Linked DNA regions of Sinobacterium norvegicum. The protein of the gene in region 1 interacts with the protein of each later gene in a pairwise test. Links are inferred from orthologs where the notes say so. Each region holds a gene or a part of one and is shown in the gene's direction. Other genes may lie near its edges.

Region 1 (5,449 bases):
GAGGGTTTGGCCATTGAACCAGGCAAGGTGCTGGTCGACGGTAATCGTACGCCAGTATGGCGTTATGATAGCGAGGCGATTGTAAAAGGCGATGGCAAAGTGGCTGAAATCAGCGCTGCTTCTATTATAGCCAAGGTGACGCGAGACCGAGAGATGGTCGCGCTTGATCGTCGCCACCCTGAGTACGGTTTTGCCGGCCACAAGGGGTATCCGACAAAACAGCATTTGCAAGCGATTGCCGATCATGGTGTATTGGTAGAGCATCGTCGCTCATTTGGCCCTGTTCAACGGGCTCTTCAAAACAGTTAACACCGGAACGGTTAATGACCCAGTTTGTTCATCTTCGACTACATACAGAATACTCTCTGATCGACGGATTAGTCCGCTTAAAACCCCTGGTCGCCAAGGTGGCGCAAATGGGCATGCCGGCGGTTGCCGTTACTGATCATTGTAATTTTTACTGCCTGGTAAAGTTTCAAAAGGCGGCTCAAGCAAGCGGCGTTAAGCCGATTTATGGCTGTGATTTTTATGTTCGCTCGCCGGATGGCAGCGAACCGAGTTTGCTCACACTGTTTGCTCGTAATAACACGGGTTATCGTAACATCACCGAACTTATCTCGCTGGCCTATCAGCAGGGTCAGGACCGTGATATTGCCGTTATTGAGCGTGAATGGCTGGAGTTTTATCACGAGGGGATTATTGCCTTGAGTGGTAGTCGTTTCGGCGATGTCGGTCGCTCGATCCTGGCCGGCGATCTTGAGTTGGCAGCACAGCAGGCTCGCTACTGGCAAAACTTATACCCGGATAGCTATTACCTAGAACTCCATCGCACCGGGCGCGCCGGTGACGAGGAGCATGTTCATGGTGCGGTTGAGCTTGCTCGTGCTAACGGTATTCCTGTGGTGGCTACCAACGATGTGCGCTTTATTGATGCGGATGACTTTGAGGCACACGAGTCCAGAGTCTGTATTTATGACCAGGTGCAAATAGAAGATCCGAAGCGTGAGCGTCTGTATAGTGCCGAACAGTATTTACGTAGCGCTGAAGAGATGCAGGCTTTGTTTGCCGATATTCCCAGCGCTATTACTAACTCTGTCGAGATTGCCAAGCGCTGTACGGCCGAGGCGGCGCTCGGCACCTACTTTTTGCCGGAGTATCCGATTCCAAGAGGGGATGCCACCGATACCTTCTTCCGCAAAATTTGTTACGAGGGTTTGGAGGAGCGTTTAGAGTTTCTATTTGATACCTCGGTTGAGGGCTTTGACAAAACCCGGCTTAAGTATGAAGAGCGGCTGCGTTTCGAGCTCGATATTATTCTGCAGATGGGCTTTCCCGGTTATTTCTTAATTGTTATGGACTTCATTCAATGGGGTAAAGACCATGGTATTCCGGTTGGCCCTGGGCGGGGTTCTGGTGCCGGTTCATTAGTGGCTTACGCGTTAAAGATTACCGATTTGGACCCCCTGGAATATGAATTGCTGTTTGAGCGATTCTTGAACCCTGAACGGGTATCGATGCCCGATTTCGATGTCGATTTTTGTATGGATAACCGCGACAAGGTTATCTCATACGTGGCCGATAACTATGGCCGTAACGCGGTCAGCCAGATTATTACCTTTGGCACGATGGCGGCTAAGGCCGTGGTGCGAGATGTGGCGCGAATTCAGGGCAAGCCCTATGGCTTGGCGGATAAGCTATCAAAGCTTATTCCCTTTGAAGTGGGGATGACGCTAAGCAAGGCATTTGAGCAAGAGGAATCGCTGCGGGATTTTGTCGATACCGATAGCTCAGCTGGCGAAATATGGTCGATGGCTAAGCAGCTTGAGGGAACCATACGCGGTGTCGGTAAACACGCTGGTGGCGTGGTTATTGCGCCGACGAAATTGACTGATTTTTCGCCACTTTACTGTGATGAAGATGGCAATGGCCTGGTCACGCAATATGACAAGGGTGATGTAGAAGACGCCGGTCTGGTCAAGTTTGACTTCCTCGGTTTGCGGACGCTGACGATAGTCGATTGGGCGGTGAAGATGATCGACCCAAAATTGGCGAGAGAGGGCAAAGACCCCCTCGATATCATGGCGATACCGCTCGAGGATAAAGACACGTTTGAGTTGTTGATGCGAGCTGAGACGACGGCGGTATTCCAGCTAGAATCCCGCGGTATGAAAGATTTGATTAAGCGTTTGTTACCCGATTGCTTCGAGGATATTATCGCCTTGGTGGCGCTGTTTCGCCCCGGTCCATTGCAGTCAGGAATGGTGGATAACTTCATCAACCGTAAGCATGGGCGGGAGGAGATATCCTTTCCTGATGTGCAGTATCAGCACGAGTGTCTGGAGCCAATACTACGACCGACCTATGGCATTATCCTGTATCAAGAGCAGGTTATGCAGATCGCTCAGGAACTGGCTGGTTACAGCCTTGGTGGCGCCGATATGTTGCGTCGAGCCATGGGTAAGAAAAAGCCAGAGGAGATGGCAAAGCAGCGCGCAATTTTTGAGGAGGGCGCTGTAAAGAAAGAGATCGATGGCCACCTGGCGATGAAGATATTTGATCTGGTAGAAAAATTTGCCGGCTACGGTTTCAACAAATCGCACTCTGCCGCTTATGCTCTGGTGTCATATCAAACCTGCTGGTTGAAAACACATCACCCGTCAGAGTTTATGGCGGCTACGATGAGTTCGGAATTACAGAACACCGATAAAATCGTTATCTTCGTCGAAGAGTGTCGGCGGATGAATCAGGCGTTGATTTTGCCTGACGTCAACCTCGGCGATTATATGTTTACCGTCGATTTAGAGGGACGAATCGTCTATGGCCTTGGCGCTATTAAAGGTCTGGGCGAGGGGCCTGTCGAGAGCCTGCTGGAGGCGAGAAAAGACGGGCCGTTTAAGGACTTGTTCGATTTTTGCTCGCGAGTTGATTTGCGTAAAGTAAATAAGCGGGCACTGGAAGCATTGGTGCGCTCCGGTGCTTTCGATCAGCTGGGTGTCGATCGTCCAGTATTGATGGCTGCGTTACCCGAGGCGGTCAAAGCGGCTGAGCAGAGCAGAAACAATAGCGATGCCGGCATGATGGACTTGTTTGGTGATGTTGTCAGCAGCTCGACCACCGATGATCCCTATGGCGATTTCCGTAATGTCCGCCGTTGGACTGGCCGTGAGCGCTTGGATGGTGAGCGGGATACCTTGGGCCTGTATGTTACCGGTCACCCAATTGACGATTATGAAAAAGAAATTCGTCAGTTTGTACGTCAGCGAATCGTCGATTTAAGGCCTGAAAAACACCCGCAGTTTATTGCTGGCTTGATCGTCGACGTGCGAACAATGCGGAGTAAGAGAGGCGACAATATTGCCTTTGTTGTGCTCGATGATCGCAGCGCCCGAATCGAGGTGGCGGTATTCGCCGAGTGCTTTGCCGATTATCGCGAAAAGTTGGTCAAGGACAGCATTGTCGTGATTGAGGGTAATGTTAAGTATGACGACTATTCTGAGTCGCAAAAAGTCCAGGCTAAATCGGTGACAACCTTTTTCGAGGCACGACAGCAATACGCTAAAGGCGTACTGATTCAATGTGACGGACAAGACTTCCACCCAGGCTTTAGCAGTGAGCTAGAGGGTATTCTGAGTCATCGTGAGGATGGTCAGTCCTCGACAGATGGCAGCCCGGTGTTTATTGATTATCATCAGAGCGGTGCTCAGGCACGTTTGTCCTTGGCTGATACGTGGAAAGTCATCCCGGACGATGCCACGATGTTGCGGCTTGGCGAGCGCTTTGGTATGGATAATGTCAGTCTTTACTATGGCTAATCCTGCTCGATAAAAGTTAACTCTAGGTGAAATGTAAGCTAGTCTTGGGAGTGTTGTTTGTGTTCTATGAACACATGTGAGCGAGCACAAAAACGACAAAAAATCCCTGTGCCGGCGGTGTTTTACTATCGACTAGGCAGGGTTATTGCCGTATGGTTAGCATCACAAATTTTGGCTGTCATAGAGTGTTTTCACCTCTGTGACCAACGTTAGACAGTAGAAAGAAATACGATGAATCCAAATTATTTAGATTTTGAGCAGCCGATTGCTGAGCTAGAAGTGAAAATTGACGAGCTCAGTCTCGTCGGTGCCGATCACGATATCAATATCAGCGAACAGATCAATGCGCTGAAGGCTGAGAGCGATAAGCTCACCAAAGACATTTATTCTAAGTTGACCCCCTGGGATATCGTCAAGGTCGCGCGTCATCCGCAGCGCCCTTATACCAATGATTATATCCCGTTGATTTTCGAAGATTTTGACGAGCTTCATGGCGATCGACACTTCGGTGACGACAAGTCTATTATTGGTGGTTTAGCCCGTATCGATGGCCTCCCTGTTGTTGTTATTGGTCAGGAGAAAGGCCGTAGTGTTAAGGATAAGGTTGCCCGTAATTTCGGCATGCCCAAGCCTGAAGGTTATCGCAAGGCGCTGCGTTTGATGGAAATGGCCGAGCGTTTCAAATTGCCGGTGATTACCTTTATCGATACCCCGGGCGCCTATCCCGGTATCGATTCTGAAGAACGTGGTATCAGTGAGGCCATTGCCAAAAACTTGGAAATGATGTCCGATTTGGGTACGCCAATTATTAACGTGGTCATCGGTGAAGGCAGTTCAGGTGGCGCTTTGGGTATCGGCGTTGGTGATCATTTAGTTATGCTGCAATACGCCACCTATTTTGTTATCTCGCCTGAAGGTTGCGCTAACATCATCTGGAAAACCTCAGAGAAGGCGCCATTGGCTGCCGAGGCAATGGGTTTAACCTCCAGTATTCTAGAAGAGCTGGGTATTGTCGATGCAACCATCCCGGAGCCATTAGGTGGCGCTCACCGTGACCTGGAGCAGATGGCCGGCAATATTAAGCAGTATCTGGTTGATCAGTTGGCACTGTTGCAACAAAAGCCACTCGAGCAATTGCTTGAAGATCGCTATACCCGTCTGATGTCCTACGGCAACGATTAGTAACGGTACTTCGATGAATCAACTGCTGACGGATGATATTGAACAACAATGTCAGCAGTTGATTGACGCGCCCACCTGGTGGGTAGCGCTCAGCGGCGGAGTCGATTCCGTCGCCTTGCTTCACTCTCTCGCTCTATTTCTACAGCTGAGCCCTCAGCAAACAAAACCCCGCTTAGTCGCCATCCATATCAATCACGGTTTAAGTGCTAACGCCAGTCAGTGGCAGCAAGAGTGCGCCGATTTTTGTCGCCAGCTGGGCTGCGATCTGGTGATAGAAAGAGTCGATGTCATTAATCAAGGCAAGGGTGTTGAGGCCGAGGCAAGGGCGCAGCGCTATCGGGCGATAGCGCAACATTTGGCCGCTGAGGACGTTGTGTTTACCGGTCACCACTTGGATGATCAGGTTGAAACCTTGTTTCTAAGGTTGATGCGGGGCGCAGGTCTATTAGGCTTGC
Region 2 (4,435 bases), 500 kb from region 1 along the record:
AAAATAGTGGTGAGTTTAAGATTGAGATCTTGCAGTCGCTCAATGACAGGCTGCGCATCACCCGGGTCGACAACAGCAGCCAAGCCGGCGTTACTCAGCAACCAGATATAGTTATCATTAAACGCTTCAATTCTGTCAATGGATTGCATGTATTTCCGCCGTTAAGTCTCACAGATGTGGCGTATACTTTATGCTAATTAATCACAGAGTTCGATAGTTAATAGAGTCTATTCAGCTGCTGTTTTGTGTTCTATTATTGTGCTCAATAATCCCCAGTAGGTGCAGGTCATTGAGTAAGATGCGTTTTGGCTCACCAAGGCCAGTGTTAGAGGTCAGCAAAAAACCGTTGCAACAGTGGTTTACAACCAACTTTGGTCGACACCTTCTCTGCCAAGAGCAGGCCTTGGCCGGTGACCGGGTTCGAGGCTATTTTGGTCATAGCCTTATTCAGATGTCGAGCCTGGAGAACGCCGAGCTTTATTCCGAGTGCCGTATACACCAAAAGCTCAGCCTCAACTGTTTCCCCGATAGTACTCAAACTGAATATTGCATTACCACGGAGTTTGAGTCGCTGCCTATTGCCACGGAGTCAGTCGATGTGGTGATTCTTCACCATGTACTCGAATTCTCAAAAAATCCGCATCAGATGCTTCGTGAGGTACAGCGGGTATTGGTTCCACACGGGCGTGTTATTATTCTCGGTATTAATCCCTATAGCTTGCTTGGATTGAGCACCGTCATCAAAGGGGTAGGCCAAGCAGATCGCGTTAGGGCGCGCCCAATCGGTTTGCGCCGGCTCGATGATTGGCTCAATCTTCTCGGTTTTGGCAGCCCGGTACATCGTTTCGACTGTTATGAGCTGCCCACTAACATCAAGGCGGTTATATCGGCTTCGATGATTTACAGCCAAATTGCAGCTAGGTTTCAGCTACCAGGTGGTGGCATTTATGTGGCGGAAGCGATAAAAGAGGTACAGCGATTAACACCGTTGAAGCCTAAATTTATAAAGCTTCGAGGTGGCTTCGATATTCCAATATTTGGCGGTGTGGCAACAACAAAGATTGGCTCAGCCATAGACAAGCGTTAGACTGATCGTCAGACAAAACACTAAGGATAAACATTGAAAAAAGTTGTTATTTTCACCGATGGAGCCTGCAAGGGTAACCCCGGACCAGGTGGCTGGGGTGCCATGCTGCGCTATAACGAGCATCAAACGGAGCTCTGTGGTGGTGAAGCAGATACGACCAACAACCGTATGGAGTTAATGGCAGCTATTGAAGGCTTAAAAGCCTTGAAAGAGTCTTGTCAGGTTGTGCTGACCACAGACTCACAATATGTACGCAAGGGTATTACCGAGTGGATGGTTAATTGGAAAAAGAACGGTTGGAAAACTGCCGCTAAAAAACCGGTTAAGAATGCCGACCTTTGGCAGCAACTCGATGATCAGGTTAAACGTCATCAGGTTGAATGGAAATGGGTCAAAGGTCATAGCGGCCATCCCGACAACGAACTTGCTGACCAACTTGCCAATCGTGGCATCAGTAAAATAGCTAAATAATTAAGGTGTCTATGAGACAGGTATTTCTCGATACAGAAACGACGGGGCTAGAGCCAGAACTCGGCCACCGTATTATCGAAATTGGCTGCATAGAGATGATCGGTCGCCGATTTACGGGGCGTGAGTTTCATGTCTACATCAATCCGCGAAGAAAAGTCGACGAGGATGCCGCCAAAGTGCATGGTATCAGCGATGATTTTTTGCTCGACAAGCCATATTTTGAAGATATTGCTGATGACTTTATGGCATTTTTGGCCGGCACCGATGGCGCAGATAAAGCGGAATTGTTAGCCCACAATGCCCCCTTTGATATGAAGTTTATCAATCATGAACTTAAGCTAAACGGCTATCGCCACGCCCCCGTTGATGACAGCTGGAAGGTGACTAACACCTATGCCATGAGCGATATGGTCACTGGCATGAAAACGAATACCACGCTCGACCGTTTGGTCAAGCGTTATGCCGAATATCCTTTTGATTACAAAACATTGCACCTCAACCCCGGTGCCAATGGCCGTGGCCAGCCGCTGACTCTGCAAGAGTTGGCAACTGTTCGCTCGCCGGATAATCACGGCGCCTTGCTGGATACAGAAATGTTGGCCTATGTCTATCTGGCTATTACTGGCGGTCAGACTCAATTGGGCTTATCAGGTAAGGAGGGGGGGGATAGTCAAGTAACAGCAATAGAGCGGTTGGCTACGGCTGATGACCTGCTGATCGTGAAGCCAAGTAGCCGTGAGCTCGATGACCACGAGGCTTATCTGCAGAAGTTGGATAAAAAGAGCGGCGGTAACTGCGTCTGGTTGGGATAAAGCATTCGCTATAGATAAAAAAGGGTTGGCGCCGGCAGGTGCCAACCCTTTTTCTTAGAGTACGTTGATGACCATAACAGCACCCACCAGGCTCAAGACAATGGTATAAGGGAAGGCCATAATGACCATCTTGCCATAGGATAGGCGTAATAGCGGTGCAACGGCAGAGGTTAGCAAGAACAGGAATGCTGCCTGGCCATTAGGTGTCGCCACACTGGGAATATTAGTTCCTGTGTTAATCGCTATAGCGAGCTTCTCGAATTGGTCGCGAGAAATACTTCCCATGTCAAAGGCTTCTTTTACTTCATTGATATACACCGTGGCGACAAAAACATTGTCGCTGATGGCCGAAAGTGCGCCGTTAGCAGCAAAGAACATGATCGGTTGGATGTTACTGTCCAAACTTAATACATAATTAATAATAGGTTGGAACAGGTGTTGCTGGTGAATAACAGCAACAATGGCAAAGAAAACAATTAATAACGCTGTAAAAGGCAGGGCCTCTTCGAAGGCGTGGCCAATTTGATGCTCTTCAATAATGCCGTTAAAGGCAGTCAATAATACGATAACGCTTAAGCCGATCAGCCCCACTGGAGCCAGGTGCGTAGCCAAGCCAATAACCAGATATACAGCAACCAATGCCTGTACTATCAGCGCCGCTTTATCGCGGGATGTGCGGTTAGCGTTTTGTTCATCATCATAGGCAATAAGTACTTCGCGGACTGAGTCGGGGAGTTTGGCACCATAGCCAAAGGTCTTGGTAACTTCGAGTATCACCACCAATAACAAGCCTGCAGCCAGAACCGGCATTGTAATCGGTGCCATTTTGAGAAAAAATTCGATAAACGTCCAATCTGTTTTGGCTGCGATCAATAGGTTTTGCGGTTCGCCAACCAGGGTGCAGACACCACCTAATGCCGTACCAACGGCGCCATGCATTAACAGGCTTCGGAGAAATGAGCGAAATTGGTTCAGGTCGGCGCGGTAGGCATCTTTGACGTTTTGGTCGTCAGCTCGGTGCTCGCCTTCTGAGGAGGCAATCTTGTGGTAAACATTGTAAAAACCCAGCGCGACAGTAATCAACACGGCGGTGACGGTTAATGCATCTAAAAAGGCAGAGAGGACTGCGGCAACAATAGAAAAAAGCAAAGATATCATTACTTTAGAGCGTATTCCCAGGAGTATTTTGGTAAACACGAATAACAGCAGGCTTTGCATGAAGTAGATACCGGCCACCATAAACATCAACAACATAATGACTTCAAAGTTGCCGAGAGCCTCGTGGTAAACACTTTCAGGGGTTGCCATACCAATGGCAATCGCTTCAATAGCTAACAAACCACCCGGCTGTAACGGGTAACACTTCAACGCCATGGCTAGGGTAAAGATGAACTCGGCAATCAGCACCCAGCCGGTAATGAATGGTCCGGCAGTCATAAAGAGGATAGGGTTAATGATAAGCATGGCGATAATACTTAGCTTGTACCACTGAGGAGCTTGACCAAGAAAGTTTCGGCTCATTGCCTGTGATAGATTGTATTGCATAATGTTCTTTTCCAACAGCAGGGCCGAAGCCCAAAATTTTAGGTATAACGAGCGAATACTGGTTGATTTTCAATCAATTTATAGTGATTAAGTGTGATGTAGCTAACTTTTCTATTTCCAATATTGCCAAAAAACACGGCGGTTATTGCCATTAACTGGAAAGTGCGCAATTATGCCATGACTCAAGATTGTTAAGAAGTAGAAAAGTTACCAATAATTTAATAAAACTTAGGTAGCACCACTCCTTTATAGGTAATAAGAAAAGATACGTAATGGGAAATTTGGCCACATTAGCAGTACCCCTTAATATGAATTCGGTTGCTCTTGTCATTGACGAGACGAATCTCACCATTGGCAAGACCCTAGCCAGCCTTGAGCAGTATTTGTCAGACCTCAGTCGTGAAGAATTATTAGCTGACGTGCATAGTCAATTATCTCAGCTTAGCGGTACTTTTGAAATTTTGCAGTTTACCGGTGTGACAACACTGCTAGAGAACTTGTCTGTGGTTTTGCAGCGGCT
Region 3 (4,211 bases), on another replicon or contig:
TTGTTCATGCCTTTTCTGGCTATGAAAAAAGAGTGCAAAAGCAACTACTTGAGCAAATTGAACTCAAGTCGATGCAGCACCTCTTTGGTGATGTTTTAGTTCCCACTGAAGAAGTTGTTGAGATTAGAGCAGGGCAGAAGCGAAAGAGTGAGCGTAAGTTCTTTCCTGGTTATGTCCTGGTCGAGATGGAATTGTGTGATGAGTCTTGGCACCTGGTAAAAGAAACGCCGCGTGTTATGGGCTTTATTGGTGGTAAGGCTGATCAGCCAGCGCCAATCAGTGAGGCAGAGGCCAATGCTATTCTTCGTCGTGTTGAAGATAGCAGTGAGCGTCCTAAACCGAAGACATTGTTTGAGCCCGGCGAAATGGTTCGGGTTGTTGATGGGCCGTTTAATGACTTTAACGGTACTGTCGAAGAAGTGGATTATGAGAAGAGTCGTATTAAGGTTGCAGTATTGATCTTTGGTCGCTCGACTCCTGTAGATTTGGAATTTGGTCAGGTCGAAAAGGCTTAGATCAACTCTTTATTGGCGTAGTTACGCTGTTACCGGGGAGCACTGCTAGGCAGTGCGTTTGCACCCAAAGTGGAGAATCGCAATGGCGAAGAAAGTAGAAGCTTACATCAAGCTGCAAGTTGCAGCTGGTAAAGCAAACCCAAGCCCACCAGTTGGTCCAGCTCTTGGTCAGCACGGTGTGAATATCATGGAATTCTGTAAGGCGTTCAATGCTCAAACCCAGAGCATGGAAGCTGGTCTGCCGATTCCTGTCGTTATCACTGTTTACAGTGATCGCAGCTTTACCTTTATTACCAAGACTCCTCCTGCTGCCGTATTGCTTTTCAAAGCAGCTGGTATCAAGGGTGGTTCAGGTACACCAAACTCAAAGAAAGTCGGTACGGTTACTCGCGCTCAGCTTGAAGAAATCGCTACTACTAAAATGGCTGATCTAACAGCTGCAGATATGGACGCTGCTGTTCGTTGTATCGCAGGTACTGCTCGCAGTGCTGGTTTAGAGGTGGAGGGTTAAGTCATGGCTAAACTTACAAAACGTCAAAAAGCAATTAGCGAGAAAGTTGAGCCAGGTAAGCAGTACGCAATCGACGAAGCCGTGGCTTTGTTGACTGAGCTGTCTACTGTTAAGTTCAAAGAGTCTGTTGAGATTGCCATCAACCTTGGTGTTGATGCACGTAAATCTGATCAGAACGTTCGCGGTGCAACTGTTATGCCTCACGGCACCGGTGCAGATGTCCGTGTGGCTGTGTTCACTCAAGGCGCAAATGCAGAGGCCGCGAAAGCAGCTGGCGCAGAATTCGTCGGTATGGACGATTTAGCGGCCGAGATCAAAGGCGGCATGATGGATTTCGACGTTGTCGTCGCAAGCCCAGATGCAATGCGTGTTGTTGGCCAGCTTGGTCAGGTTCTAGGTCCTCGTGGTCTAATGCCTAACCCTAAGACTGGTACAGTGACTCCTGATGTTGCTACAGCGGTTAAGAACGCTAAGGCTGGTCAGGTGCGTTATCGCACAGATAAGAAAGGTATTATCCATGGCGCCATCGGTAAAGTCGGTTTCGACACCGTTGCGATCAAGGAAAATATTGAAGCTCTAGTTGTTGACCTTAAGAAAGGAAAACCAGCTTCAGCCAAGGGTGTTTACCTTAAGAAGCTGACGCTGACGACTACAATGGGTCCAGGTTTGGTGCTTGATCAGGCCAGCCTAGAGCTGTAATTTTTTACTGTCCAGGCTTTCGGGTTTGGATGGCAAAAGAACTTTGGGGTCTTTAGTTTAGACTGAAGGCCATCAAAGACCGCAGGTGTGAAAGCTTAATCGACTACGGTTAGCCTGCGTAGATGGTGTAATGATTGATTTATCAATCTCTATACTGAAATTGCATATTTAGACTTAGTTTGAATATGCGTGGATAGATCGACTAACCCCGATCATATTTCAGGAGAAATCTTGTGGCATTAGGACTAGAAGACAAAAAAGCGATTGTCGCTGAAGTCCAAGAAGCTGCTGCAAACGCTCTATCTGCTGTAGTTGCCGATGCACGTGGTGTATCAGTGACAGATATGACGGCGCTACGTAGCGAAGCACGTGAAGCAGGCGTAAGCCTCCGCGTTATTCGTAACACGCTAGCACGTCGCGCGGTTAAGGGAACTGATCTAGAGTGTCTTACAGACACTTTTAGCGGTCCTACTCTAATTGCATTTTCTAACGAGCACCCAGGTGCCGGCGCACGCATTCTTAATGCATTCGCCAAAGGAAATGACAAGCTAGAAGTTCGCGCAGCAGCATTTGAAGGTGAGTTGACAGATGTAACTCTGTTAGCAAGCTTGCCGACATACGACGAAGCAATTGCTAAGTTGATGAGCGTTATGAAAGAAGCTTCTGCTGGTAAGTTGGTTCGCACACTTGCGGCCCTACGTGACCAGAAAGAACAGGAAGCAGCATAAGTTATATTTAAATAACTTGCTGTTTCATTAAGATTTTAACGAACGAAAGTTCCCAAAGAAATTAGGATTTGAAAATGTCTTTGACCAAAGAAGATATCATCAACGCCGTAGCCGAAATGTCTGTAAAGGACGTTGTTGAGCTAATCGAAGCGATGGAAGAGAAATTCGGCGTATCTGCAGCTGCTGCTGCCGCTGCACCTGCTGCTGGTGGCGAAGCTGCCGCTGAAGCACAGACCGAGTTTGACGTAGTATTGACAGCTGCTGGCGATAAGAAAGTTAACGCTATCAAAGCTGTTCGTGCAATCACTGGTCTAGGTCTGAAAGACGCTAAGGCTATGGTTGACGGTGCACCTTCTGCAATTAAAGAAGGCGTAACCAAAGAAGAAGCTGAAGAAGCTCTTAAGCAGCTTGAAGAAGCTGGTGCATCTGCAGAGATTAAGTAATCTCGTGAATGCATAAAGCTTTTCGCAAGAAAAGCAGAAAGGCTGACGGCAATTTCGCCGTCGGCCTTTTGTCGTCTCTAACAGGTAATACTGACTGAAGACAAAAAAGTTAGCTGGTATGAGGAAGTTTAGCCAACTTCTGTGGGAAAGAATGAAGCGCGCAAGTGGTGGCGTTTTAACCCAAGCCAATTAGAGATTTCAAAAAACTACTGGGGAGTACTGATGGCCTACTCATATACTGAGAAAAAACGTATCCGTAAGGATTTTGGTAAGCTACCACATGTTAAGGATATTCCTTATCTGTTGGCGATTCAGCTAGATTCTTATCGCAATTTCACCCAAAGTGGTATTGCCGCAGACCAGCGTCAAGACACCGGTTTGCATGCCGCCTTTAAATCGGTCTTTCCTATTGTTAGCTACTCTGGCAGCGCAGCGCTTGAGTATGTTGACTACGCCCTCGGCGCTCCAGCATTTGATGTTGTTGAGTGTCAATTACGAGGAGTTACCTATGCCGTACCTCTTCGTGTCAAAGTACGTCTGATTATTTATGATAAAGATTCTGCCAGTAAGTCGATAAAAGACATTAAAGAGCAGGAAGTCTACATGGGTGAGATCCCATTAATGACTAATAACGGTACCTTTGTAATCAACGGTACTGAGCGAGTTATCGTTTCTCAATTACACCGCTCCCCAGGTGTATTCTTCGATCACGACAAGGGCAAGACACACTCGTCTGGCAAATTGTTGTATTCGGCCCGTGTTATTCCTTACCGTGGCTCATGGTTAGATTTTGAATTCGACGCCAAAGATTTGGTCTTTGTTCGTATTGACCGTCGTCGTAAATTGCCTGCTACTGTATTGTTGCGTGCTCTGGGTTATAACTCAGAAGAAATGCTTGAGATGTTTTACAGTGCTGACACCTTTACTCAGGCGGAAGACGGTCATTACGATCTTGAGCTTGTGCCTGAGCGCCTACGTGGCGAACCAGCAGCGCTTGATATTCTCGATCCCAAGGGTAAATTGATTGTCGAAGCGGGTCGCCGTGTAACCGCTCGTCATATTCGCCAAATTACCAAGGCTGGCTTGACGACGCTGAAGGTGCCCGCCGAGAATGTTATTGGTCGTGCGCTGTCTAAAGATGTTATCAACACCGAAACCGGTGAAGTGTTGCTTGAATGTAACACCGAGTTAACAGAAGAAGCGTTGGCAGCGATTAGCGAAGCTGGTGTTAAGTCCTTCTCGACCATCTATACCAATGAGCTGGACTGTGGTTCGTTCATTGCAGATACCTTGAGAACAGACATTACCCGCAGCA
Region 4 (4,349 bases), 890 kb from region 1 along the record:
CTTTGGTACTGTCGACGGGCCGGGCTTACGTTTTGTGGTGTTTATGCAACACTGCGAAATGCGCTGTCTGTACTGTCACAACCCCGATACCTGGAGTGCCAAGGGCGGAATTGAATATAGCGTTGAACACATCATGAGCAAGCTGCGCTCGGTCAAACCTTTTATCAAAACCGGCGGCTTGACGGTTTCCGGTGGTGAGCCGCTGTTGCAGGCGGCCTTTGTCGCCGAACTGTTTGAGGCCTGTCGTAAAGAGGGTATCGATACCTGTCTCGATACCAATGGGTTTATGAAGGTGGTTGAGCCAAAACTGTTGAACCGCCTGTTGGATGCGACGGATTTGGTGCTGTTCGATATGAAGCAGGCCGACCCGGAAAAACATCTGAAATTGACCAAGGTTTCCAATGCGCCGGTACTGGACTTTGCGCAGTTATTGGCTGAGCGTAATCAGCGTCACTGGCTGCGTCACGTGGTGGTGCCCGGTTGGACTACCGCCCCCGATGATTTCGAGACTCTGCTGGATATTATCGAAGCCCAACGGCACTGTTTGGAATTGATTGAATTACTGCCTTATCACCAGTTGGGTGTGCACAAATGGCAGGTGATGAACGAGCCCTATGAGTTGATTGCCACCGAGCCGCCGCTGCAAAGTGAGATGGCGCTGCTGAGCCAGATGGCGACCGACCGAGGCTTCAAAGTACTGGCCTGATTGCCAGCGCTGCAACGGTGTTGGTTAGAGCCGCTATTATTGCCTTTGATATCGCTGTTTAGCGCTTCTGTTTTGGTAGTGACTGTGTAGAATAGACTGTTATTTTCAATCATCTACCCAGGATGTCAGAGACTCAATGAGCTATCAGGTACTCGCCCGTAAGTGGCGACCAAAAAGCTTTAGCGAAATGGCCGGTCAAGAGCATGTGCTCAAGGCGCTCATCAATGCCTTAGACCGCAATCGATTACACCATGCCTACTTGTTTACCGGCACCCGTGGTGTCGGTAAAACCACTATTGCGCGGATCTTAGCCAAGTGCTTAAACTGCGACAAAGGTGTGACCTCAACCCCCTGTGGTGAGTGCTCCCCCTGCCAGCAGATTGCCGAGGGGCGTTTTATCGACTTGATTGAGGTCGATGCGGCCTCGCGCACCAAGGTCGAAGACACCCGCGAGTTACTCGATAACGTCCAATATGCGCCGACGGCGGGGCGTTATAAGGTGTACCTGATCGATGAGGTGCACATGCTATCGAACAGCAGTTTCAACGCGCTGTTAAAAACCCTGGAAGAGCCGCCGCCACACGTGAAGTTTCTGCTGGCAACCACCGATCCGCAGAAGCTGCCGGCGACCGTATTGTCCCGCTGCCTGCAGTTTAACCTCAAGAATATGTCGCCCGAGCGTATCGTCAAACACCTCGATTATGTGCTCGGTGAAGAGCAGATCGAGTTTGATGAGCAGGCGCTGTGGTCGCTAAGCCGCGCCGCCGAAGGCAGTATGCGTGATGCTCTCAGTCTCACCGATCAGGCCATTGCCTATGGCTCCGGCCAGGTGCGTGCCGATGATGTGACGATGATGTTAGGCACCATCGATCAACATGCGGTGTATCGCTTGCTGTTGGCATTGGCGGCGCAGAACGGCGCACAATTGCTGGCGGAAGTCGCCTTGATGGCCGAGCATGCCGCCGACTTTGGCTCGGCGTTGGAGGAGATGCTCAGTGTCTTGCACCGTCTGGCTATCGCTCAATCTGTTCCTGCGGCGCTCGACAACAGCCACGGTGATCGACAGCGCATCATCGAGCTGGCCTCGCAGATGACGGCTGAGGATGTGCAATTATTCTATCAAATGGGCCTGGCCGGTCGTCGCGACATGCCGATGGCGCCCGATGCCCGTTCCGGTTTTGAAATGTTATTACTGCGGATGCTGGCCTTTAAGCCGGTCGGTGTCGCCGAACTGCCACAGCAAACCTTGGCGCAGACAGCGGCAGAGGCCCCCGCCGCAGAACCCATTATCGAGCAGGCTGCCCCGCCGCAGGAGACAGCTGCAGTAAAAAAGATTGAACCCACGCCGGTCGCATCAAAGCCCAGTGATACACCGCCGTGGGAAACTCAGCCTGAGGCCGCGAAGCCTGTGGTCAGTGCTGCGACAGCCATCGAGGAAACGGTGGCCAGTCCAGCGGCACTCGCCGAGCCAGTCGCGGTTGTTGAGACACCGGTTGTTGAAGAGGCGCAGGGGGTGGTTGCTCAAGCCGAGACCCTGATGCGCCAAGCCGCCTCTCACTCCTTAAAGGAAATGGTGGCCTCGGTAGATCAGGTGTCTGAACCAGTAAAGGTCATTGAAAAACCTGAGCCGGCGGTGGCAATCAACACTCCGGCTGAGGCTGAAAAACCGGCTTCATCGGTGGCCGACATGTTGGCCAAGACGGCACCGGCAGAAGTGTTGCCGGTATCGCAGCCGGCGGCGAAAGTGGGCGCCGACCGGGTGGCGGTGGAAGACCGATTACCGCTGACCGCCGAACATTGGTCGCAGCTGTATTTACAGATGCCGCTCAACGGTGTGTTACGGAATATCGCCTCCAACTGTGTATTGCAGAGCTTCGATGGCAAGCAGGCCGATTTCATCCTCGACCAGAGCCAGGCGACGTTGTTTAACGACGGACACAAACAGCGTCTGGCCGGTCACTTGAGTGATTACCTGCAGACACCAATCGGTGTCGAGATTACCGTCGGGGCGCTGACGGCTGAGAGTCCTGCGCAGCAGCGTAGTCGTCATCTTGCCGAGCAGATGAGGGCGGCGGTTGAGTTAATCGATAACGACCCCAATATAGCCTTATTAAGACAGCAATTTGGTGCTGAGGTGTTGCCAGAAAGCATACGCCCAGTGATGACCGACCCCGCTTAACGTCGGTGAGTTAACAGAGTTAAAAAGGAAGTAGCGTTATGTTTAAAGATGGAATGGGCGGCTTGATGAAACAGGCCCAGCAGATGCAAGAGAAGATGGCTGAGGCGCAGCGTCGTCAGGCTGAGGCTGAATATGCCGGTCAATCCGGTGCCGGCCTGGTTGAGGTGGTGATGACGGGTCGTCACGATGTTAAGCGCGTCAGCATCGACGACAGCCTGATGTCTGAGGACAAAGAAATGCTAGAGGATTTACTGGCGGCGGCGGTGAACGATGCGGTTCGGCGCGTCGAGGCGGCGAGCCAGGATGTGATGAAGGATATTACCGGTGGGATGGATATTCCCGGCGGTTTTAAAATGCCGTTTTAACGATGAGTTTTAGCCCTCTGATCGAACAGCTGATTACCTCTCTGCGATGTCTGCCCGGTGTCGGGCCTAAATCAGCCCAGCGCATGGCCATGCAATTATTAGAGCGTGACCGCGACGGCGGCCGTCAGCTCAGCGAAGTACTGGCGGCAGCGATGGACGGTGTTGGCCGCTGCAGTCAATGCCGCACTTTTACTGAGCAGGATACCTGTCAGTTATGTTTGTCGGTGAAGCGCAACCGGCAGCTGCTCTGTGTGGTGGAAACCCCGGCCGATGTGCTGGCGATAGAGCAGGCCGGCGGCTTTAATGGCTGTTATTTCGTGTTGATGGGGCGGCTATCGCCCATCGATGGTGTTGGCCCGGAGCAGATCGGTGTCGACAAGCTGATGGCGCTGGTGCAGGAACAGCAGGTCACCGAGGTGATTATGGCCACCAACCCGACGGTTGAGGGTGAGGCCACGGCTTATTATATTGCCGAGCAGCTACAATCCCGCGGCGTTATTGTCAGCCGTATTGCCCACGGAGTTCCCCTCGGTGGTGAGCTCGAATATATTGATGGTGGCACGCTGGCCCATGCCTTGGCGGGTCGTAAGGTCATCGAATCATAATGCATATGCACAACGGAATAGTAGAAATTATTTATGTCAGATTTTCTGTGGATTAACAGTGCCGAGCAACTTGATACGCTGGCGCAGCAATGGTTACAGCAAGACGCCTTGGCCATCGACACCGAGTTTATGCGCACCGACACGTTTTACCCCAAGCCGGCGTTAATTCAAATTTGTGATGGCAAAAATACCTATCTACTCGACCCGCTGCAGGTGACCGAGTTGCAGCCACTGGCCGATGTGTTACAGGCCGAGACTGTGATCAAGGTGTTTCACGCCTGCTCCGAAGATTTAGAGGTATTTCAAACGCTGCTGGGTGTGGTACCGCAACCGCTGTATGACAGTCAAATAGCTGCCGCGCTGCTGGGTGAGAGCTTTTCACTGGGTTATTCGGCACTGATGAAAATCCTACTCGATGTCGATGTGCCCAAGGGTGAGACCCGTTCGAACTGGCTTAAACGGCCGCTGACCGACAGCCAGTGCCTTTATGCGGC
Region 5 (4,327 bases), on another replicon or contig:
CCACAGTGTTGTTCGGGGGATATACATAACACGTTCATTTTCATCGCAAAGGGTTAGAGTATATTACCTTGGCTATCGAGGGGGCGAAAGACCTATTGCCGATAGCTGGGCGAGCTAGGCCAAGGAGGGAAGCGGCTGATAGTGGCTACAGTGTTTGGCAATCGCATCAATGTCCCAGTGTTGAATGGCGAATTCGAGCAGCTGTTCTACTGTCTTCGGTGGCCGCTCTGGCAGGGTTTGATTAAGAAAGCTCAGAGCAAACAATAGATTGTTGATGATTTGTCCGGAGTCGAGCGACGGTGCAAAGGTTTGTTTGCTGAGTTTTTGCCCTGCTTCATTGGTCAAAACAGGTAGGTGGGCATAGTCGATACTGGGGTAGTCGAGCATTTTTCCAAGGTATATTTGTCGCTCAGTGGATTCGAGTAGGTCGGCACCTCGAACGATATGAGTAACGCCCTGAAAGGCATCGTCCACGACAACCGCCAGTTGATAGGAGATCAGGCCGTCTTTGCGAGCGATCACAAAATCACCGAGCTGGGCGGCAAGGTTTTGCTGACGCGGCCCTTGGATTCGATCGCAGTAACTAACCGGCTGTTGGTCGACTAATAGCCGCGTCGCGGTGGCAATGCTGTCGTCTATCGTGCGATAACGGCAGTGCCCCGGATAGATGTCGCTGCCCTTTAATTGTGTTCGCGAACATTGGCAGCGGAAGCACAGTTGTTGGCGCTGCAGTGTTTGCAGTGCGGCTTGATAGGCATCAAGCCGGCTGTGTTGAAACAAAATCGGACGGTCAGAATGTAGGCCATGAGCGCTGAGTGAGGCGATAATGTTCTCACTGGCGCCAGCGATCTCTCTTGGTGGGTCGATATCTTCTACTCTGATCAGCCATTCACCCTGGTGTGCTCTGGCGTCTAAGAAGCTGGCCAGGGCGGAAATCAGTGAGCCCATATGAAGCGGGCCGGTTGGCGAGGGGGCAAAACGGCCAACATAAGGGGGGATGACTGCGGTGCTATCATCATTGTCTTGGGAGTGTTTATTTGTCATATCAGCTGCTTAAACAAAAACGCCACTGCTTAACAAGGTAGGCAATGGCGTTTATATGGCGACCTAGCAAAAGTTGTTAAAGGCGCTGAGTTTTCTCTTTGATTTCATCAAGCGTCTTACAATCGATACATTGAGTCGCTGTTGGGCGGGCCTCGAGTCGACGAATACCAATTTCAATGCCGCAAGAATCGCAGAAGCCGTAATCATCATTTTCAATAAGTTCGAAAGTCTTATCAATTTTCTTGATCAGTTTACGTTCGCGGTCCCGTGTGCGCAGCTCTAAGCTGAACTCTTCTTCCTGGGTTGCGCGGTCGGCAGGGTCAGGGAAGTTGGCAGCCTCGTCTTTCATGTGCGAAACGGTGCGATCGACTTCTTCCATCAGCTCCGCTTTCCAGGCGCGTAGGATATCGCGGAAGTGTTCTTTCTGGGGTTCACCCATGTACTCTTCATCTTTAGCTGCCTCGTAGGGCACGAAACTACTGAATGAAGAATTTTCTTTATTTGGCATTTAAATGACGCCTCGACAGTACTTTTAATTCCACATACCCATTAAAAGAGTGTAAATAATCACAGCTCAATATCAAGATATTTCAACAGGGAGGTAAAGCTATCAAATCACAAGGCTTTAAGCCATAGCTTATTGTCGGCTATTGCTGTTTCTTGACCTCGGCGACTAAAAAATTCAAATTATGACGGGGAAAAGTGTTTTTCTGGTTGTTTTTTATACAGCTGTGCCGGTGTGGACAGTGTTTGCTGGGGTGAGAGGATGATCAGATCTGTTAATATGGCCAGATAAACAAGATAACAGAGACGTTGCCATGCCTTTTTCCCGCCGAATGGATGATATTGAGCCCTTTCGAGTCGTCGAAGTATTAACCCGTGCCAAGCAATTAGAGGCTGAAGGTAGGAACATTCTGCATTTAGAGGCAGGGGAACCTGATTTTACCACCGCCGAGCCTATTCGTCTCGCTGGCGCGAAAGCCTTAATGGACGGCCATACTGGCTATACACCGGCTGCAGGGATACCGGCGTTGAGAGAAGCCATCAGCGGCTATTACCAAACGGATTATGGTCTCGATATTGCGCCGGAGCGGATTATGGTTACCGCGGGTGCCAGTGGTGCCTTGCTATTAATCGCAGCGTTGTTGATGGACCCGGGCAAGTCGATGTTAATGACCGACCCAGGCTACCCTTGCAATCGTCATTTCCTGCGGTTGGTTGAGGGCCATGCTCAATTGATTCCGGTCGGAGCTGAAGACCGTTTTCAACTGCAGGCCCGTCATCTAGAGCAGCACTGGCAGCAGCAAACCATCGGTGCCATGGTGGCGAGTCCTGCCAACCCAACAGGGGAGATCTTATCGGCAGAGGAACTCGAAGCGCTGTATCAAATATGTGCTGCTAAAGGAGGCTATTTGGTGGCCGATGAGATTTACCATGGCCTCGATTACGATGATCACGCTGCCAGTATTCTGGCGCATACGGATCAGGCCTTTGTGATTAATAGCTTTTCCAAATATTTTGGTATGACAGGTTGGCGCTTGGGTTGGTTGGTTGCTCCCCAGAATGCGGTGCAGGAAATGGAACGGCTGGCGCAGAATCTGTTTATATCGCTGTCGACACCGGCACAATATGCAGCGCTGTCTTGTTTTAAGGATGAAACGCGGGAGATCCTCAATCAGCGCAAGGCCATCTTCAAGCAGCGCCGTGATTTTCTTTACCCTGAACTGTGTCAGCTAGGTTTCAATATCGCGAATAAGCCCGCCGGTGGTCTTTACCTGTATGCTGATATCAGTCGCTTCAGTAATAATAGCCAGCAATTTTGCGTCGATATGCTCGAGCAACATGGTATTGCCTTAACCCCGGGGGTGGACTTTGGTCGACACTTGGCTGATCGTCACGTACGTTTTGCCTATACCACCGGTATGGAGAAGCTCGAACAGGCGGTCGAGCGGCTTAGCAAGGTGCTGACATGAGGCTGCCCGAACTGGTGGAAGGCAGGCTGATCAAGCGCTATAAGCGATTTCTTGCCGATGTCGAGCTGCTCAATGGTGAAATCATTACTGCTCACTGCCCCAATACGGGCAAGATGACAGGTTGTGCCATGCCGGGTGAGCGCGTTTGGCTTAGCATCAGTGACAATCCCAAACGAAAGTACAAGCATGGCTGGGTGTTGGCTGAAATTGACCATCAACAGGTGTTGGATAATAGCCCGGCACGATTGTCGTTAGCCTGTATTCATTCCGCCTTTGCCAACGACTTACTGGCGGAAGCGCTGGCTGAGGGTGTTGTCGAAGAATTGGCGGGGTATTCTCAGGTGGTTCGAGAGGCACGTTATGGGCTCGAGAATAGCCGTATCGACTTTCTGCTGTCGGCCCCCCAGCGCCGCAAGTGTTATGTCGAGGTCAAAAGCGTGACCTTGTTGAGAGAGAATGGCATCGGCCAGTTCCCTGATGCCGTCAGTGATCGTGGTCGAAAGCACCTACGGGAGTTGATGGCAATGGTTGCAGAAGGGTACCGAGCGGTGTTGTTTTACTGCGTTCAGCATGAGGGTATCGAGGTGGTTGAGCCGGCCCGCGATATTGACCCCAGCTACTGCCAAACCCTCTTAGAAGCGATGGCTGCGGGGGTGGAGGTGATTGCCTATAGGGCCAGTATCACACCCAAGGCCATTACCATTGATCGTCGCTTACACTTTAACAGCTAGGCGATAGCTGTCGCGGCTTCAGCGATATGGATCTGCTGCTCAATCACTTCAAAGTCAACGGAGATAAGGCTTTGGCCTTGGCATGGGCCATAGACACATTTGCCGTCTTCAGGTTGAAACAAGGCGCCGTGGGTTGAGCACATAATGTAGAAGTTATCGGCATCGAGAAATTGATCCTGTTGAAATTCGAGGTTCACGCCGAGGTGGGGGCAATTATTTTGAAACAGCGTAATTATGCCATCGCGCTTAACAGCAAAGAAGTTTAGATCGCCAATCTCAAAGCCTTTAGAGCTCTCGTGATCGATGTCATCGACGTGGCAGACGGGAATAGTAAAACGGCTCACGGTATATAACCTTGGTAAAAATAGCGGAAGGCAACTTTACCTGATTTTCCCTCGATGAAAAAGCCACCGGTGTTCTTCCGCCTGCTTCTATTAACCATCGGTCATGCAGCTTGTTATGCTCCCTATACGATAGTATTGTGAGTTTACGGCTGCCATAATAACCAATAACAATAGATGACAGGGGATAGCAATGATTACCAGTTTCGATGACTACTGCATACACCAAACCGCCGAG

The links.
Region 2: the proteins of dnaE (region 1) and L9P87_RS01835 interact in binary tests that used the Escherichia coli proteins (3 or more experiments, as listed by UniProt). The link is inferred for Sinobacterium norvegicum from one-to-one orthologs.
Region 3: the proteins of dnaE (region 1) and rplL interact in binary tests that used the Escherichia coli proteins (3 or more experiments, as listed by UniProt). The link is inferred for Sinobacterium norvegicum from one-to-one orthologs.
Region 4: the proteins of dnaE (region 1) and dnaX interact in binary tests that used the Escherichia coli proteins (3 or more experiments, as listed by UniProt). The link is inferred for Sinobacterium norvegicum from one-to-one orthologs.
Region 5: the proteins of dnaE (region 1) and L9P87_RS11800 interact in binary tests that used the Escherichia coli proteins (3 or more experiments, as listed by UniProt). The link is inferred for Sinobacterium norvegicum from one-to-one orthologs.

What each region holds. Positions count from the first base shown.
Region 1 is NZ_CAKLPX010000001.1:904,219-909,667, reverse strand. What follows is about bases 1-4,012. They hold dnaE (DNA polymerase III subunit alpha), read left to right. Parts: upstream 1-323; coding sequence 324-3,812; downstream 3,813-4,012. Other genes in these bases: rnhB (ribonuclease HII), read left to right, coding at 1-309. Outside these bases: accA (acetyl-CoA carboxylase carboxyl transferase subunit alpha), read left to right, coding at 4,044-4,994; tRNA lysidine(34) synthetase TilS, read left to right, coding at 5,008-5,449. UniProt on the Escherichia coli protein: DNA polymerase III is a complex, multichain enzyme responsible for most of the replicative synthesis in bacteria. This DNA polymerase also exhibits 3' to 5' exonuclease activity. The alpha chain is the DNA polymerase catalytic subunit.
Region 2 is NZ_CAKLPX010000001.1:406,092-410,526, forward strand. Bases 472-3,469 are described here. They hold L9P87_RS01835 (exonuclease domain-containing protein), read left to right. Parts: upstream 472-1,569; coding sequence 1,570-2,370; downstream 2,371-3,469. Other genes in these bases: L9P87_RS01825 (class I SAM-dependent methyltransferase), read left to right, coding at 472-1,087; rnhA (ribonuclease HI), read left to right, coding at 1,121-1,558; nhaB (sodium/proton antiporter NhaB), read right to left, coding at 2,425-3,469. Outside these bases: gloB (hydroxyacylglutathione hydrolase), read right to left, coding at 1-149; more of L9P87_RS01825, read left to right, coding at 299-471; more of nhaB, read right to left, coding at 3,470-3,915; L9P87_RS01845 (FimL-related protein), read left to right, coding at 4,188-4,435. UniProt on the Escherichia coli protein: DNA polymerase III is a complex, multichain enzyme responsible for most of the replicative synthesis in bacteria. The epsilon subunit contain the editing function and is a proofreading 3'-5' exonuclease.
Region 3 is NZ_CAKLPX010000006.1:5,049-9,259, forward strand. What follows is about bases 1,438-4,211. They hold rplL (50S ribosomal protein L7/L12), read left to right. Parts: upstream 1,438-2,527; coding sequence 2,528-2,896; downstream 2,897-4,211. Other genes in these bases: rplA (50S ribosomal protein L1), read left to right, coding at 1,438-1,725; rplJ (50S ribosomal protein L10), read left to right, coding at 1,959-2,453; rpoB (DNA-directed RNA polymerase subunit beta), read left to right, coding at 3,119-4,211. Outside these bases: transcription termination/antitermination protein NusG, read left to right, coding at 1-515; rplK (50S ribosomal protein L11), read left to right, coding at 598-1,026; more of rplA, read left to right, coding at 1,030-1,437. UniProt on the Escherichia coli protein: The binding site for several of the GTPase factors involved in protein synthesis (IF-2, EF-Tu, EF-G and RF3). Is thus essential for accurate translation.
Region 4 is NZ_CAKLPX010000001.1:18,744-23,092, forward strand. What follows is about bases 452-3,363. They hold dnaX (DNA polymerase III subunit gamma/tau), read left to right. Parts: upstream 452-842; coding sequence 843-2,885; downstream 2,886-3,363. Other genes in these bases: pflA (pyruvate formate-lyase-activating protein), read left to right, coding at 452-706; L9P87_RS00095 (YbaB/EbfC family nucleoid-associated protein), read left to right, coding at 2,924-3,250; recR (recombination mediator RecR), read left to right, coding at 3,253-3,363. Also shown: more of pflA, read left to right, coding at 1-451; more of recR, read left to right, coding at 3,364-3,855; rnd (ribonuclease D), read left to right, coding at 3,889-4,349. UniProt on the Escherichia coli protein: Part of the beta sliding clamp loading complex, which hydrolyzes ATP to load the beta clamp onto primed DNA to form the DNA replication pre-initiation complex.
Region 5 is NZ_CAKLPX010000002.1:604,374-608,700, forward strand. Bases 1,050-3,939 are described here. They hold L9P87_RS11800 (pyridoxal phosphate-dependent aminotransferase), read left to right. Parts: upstream 1,050-1,862; coding sequence 1,863-3,017; downstream 3,018-3,939. Other genes in these bases: dksA (RNA polymerase-binding protein DksA), read right to left, coding at 1,121-1,552; sfsA (DNA/RNA nuclease SfsA), read left to right, coding at 3,014-3,748; L9P87_RS11810 (Rieske (2Fe-2S) protein), read right to left, coding at 3,745-3,939. Also shown: L9P87_RS11785 (hypothetical protein), read right to left, coding at 1-27; tRNA glutamyl-Q(34) synthetase GluQRS, read right to left, coding at 115-1,044; more of L9P87_RS11810, read right to left, coding at 3,940-4,092; L9P87_RS11815 (Rv3169 family protein), read left to right, coding at 4,283-4,327. UniProt on the Escherichia coli protein: Shows aminotransferase activity with methionine and histidine as substrates, and to a lesser extent also with phenylalanine.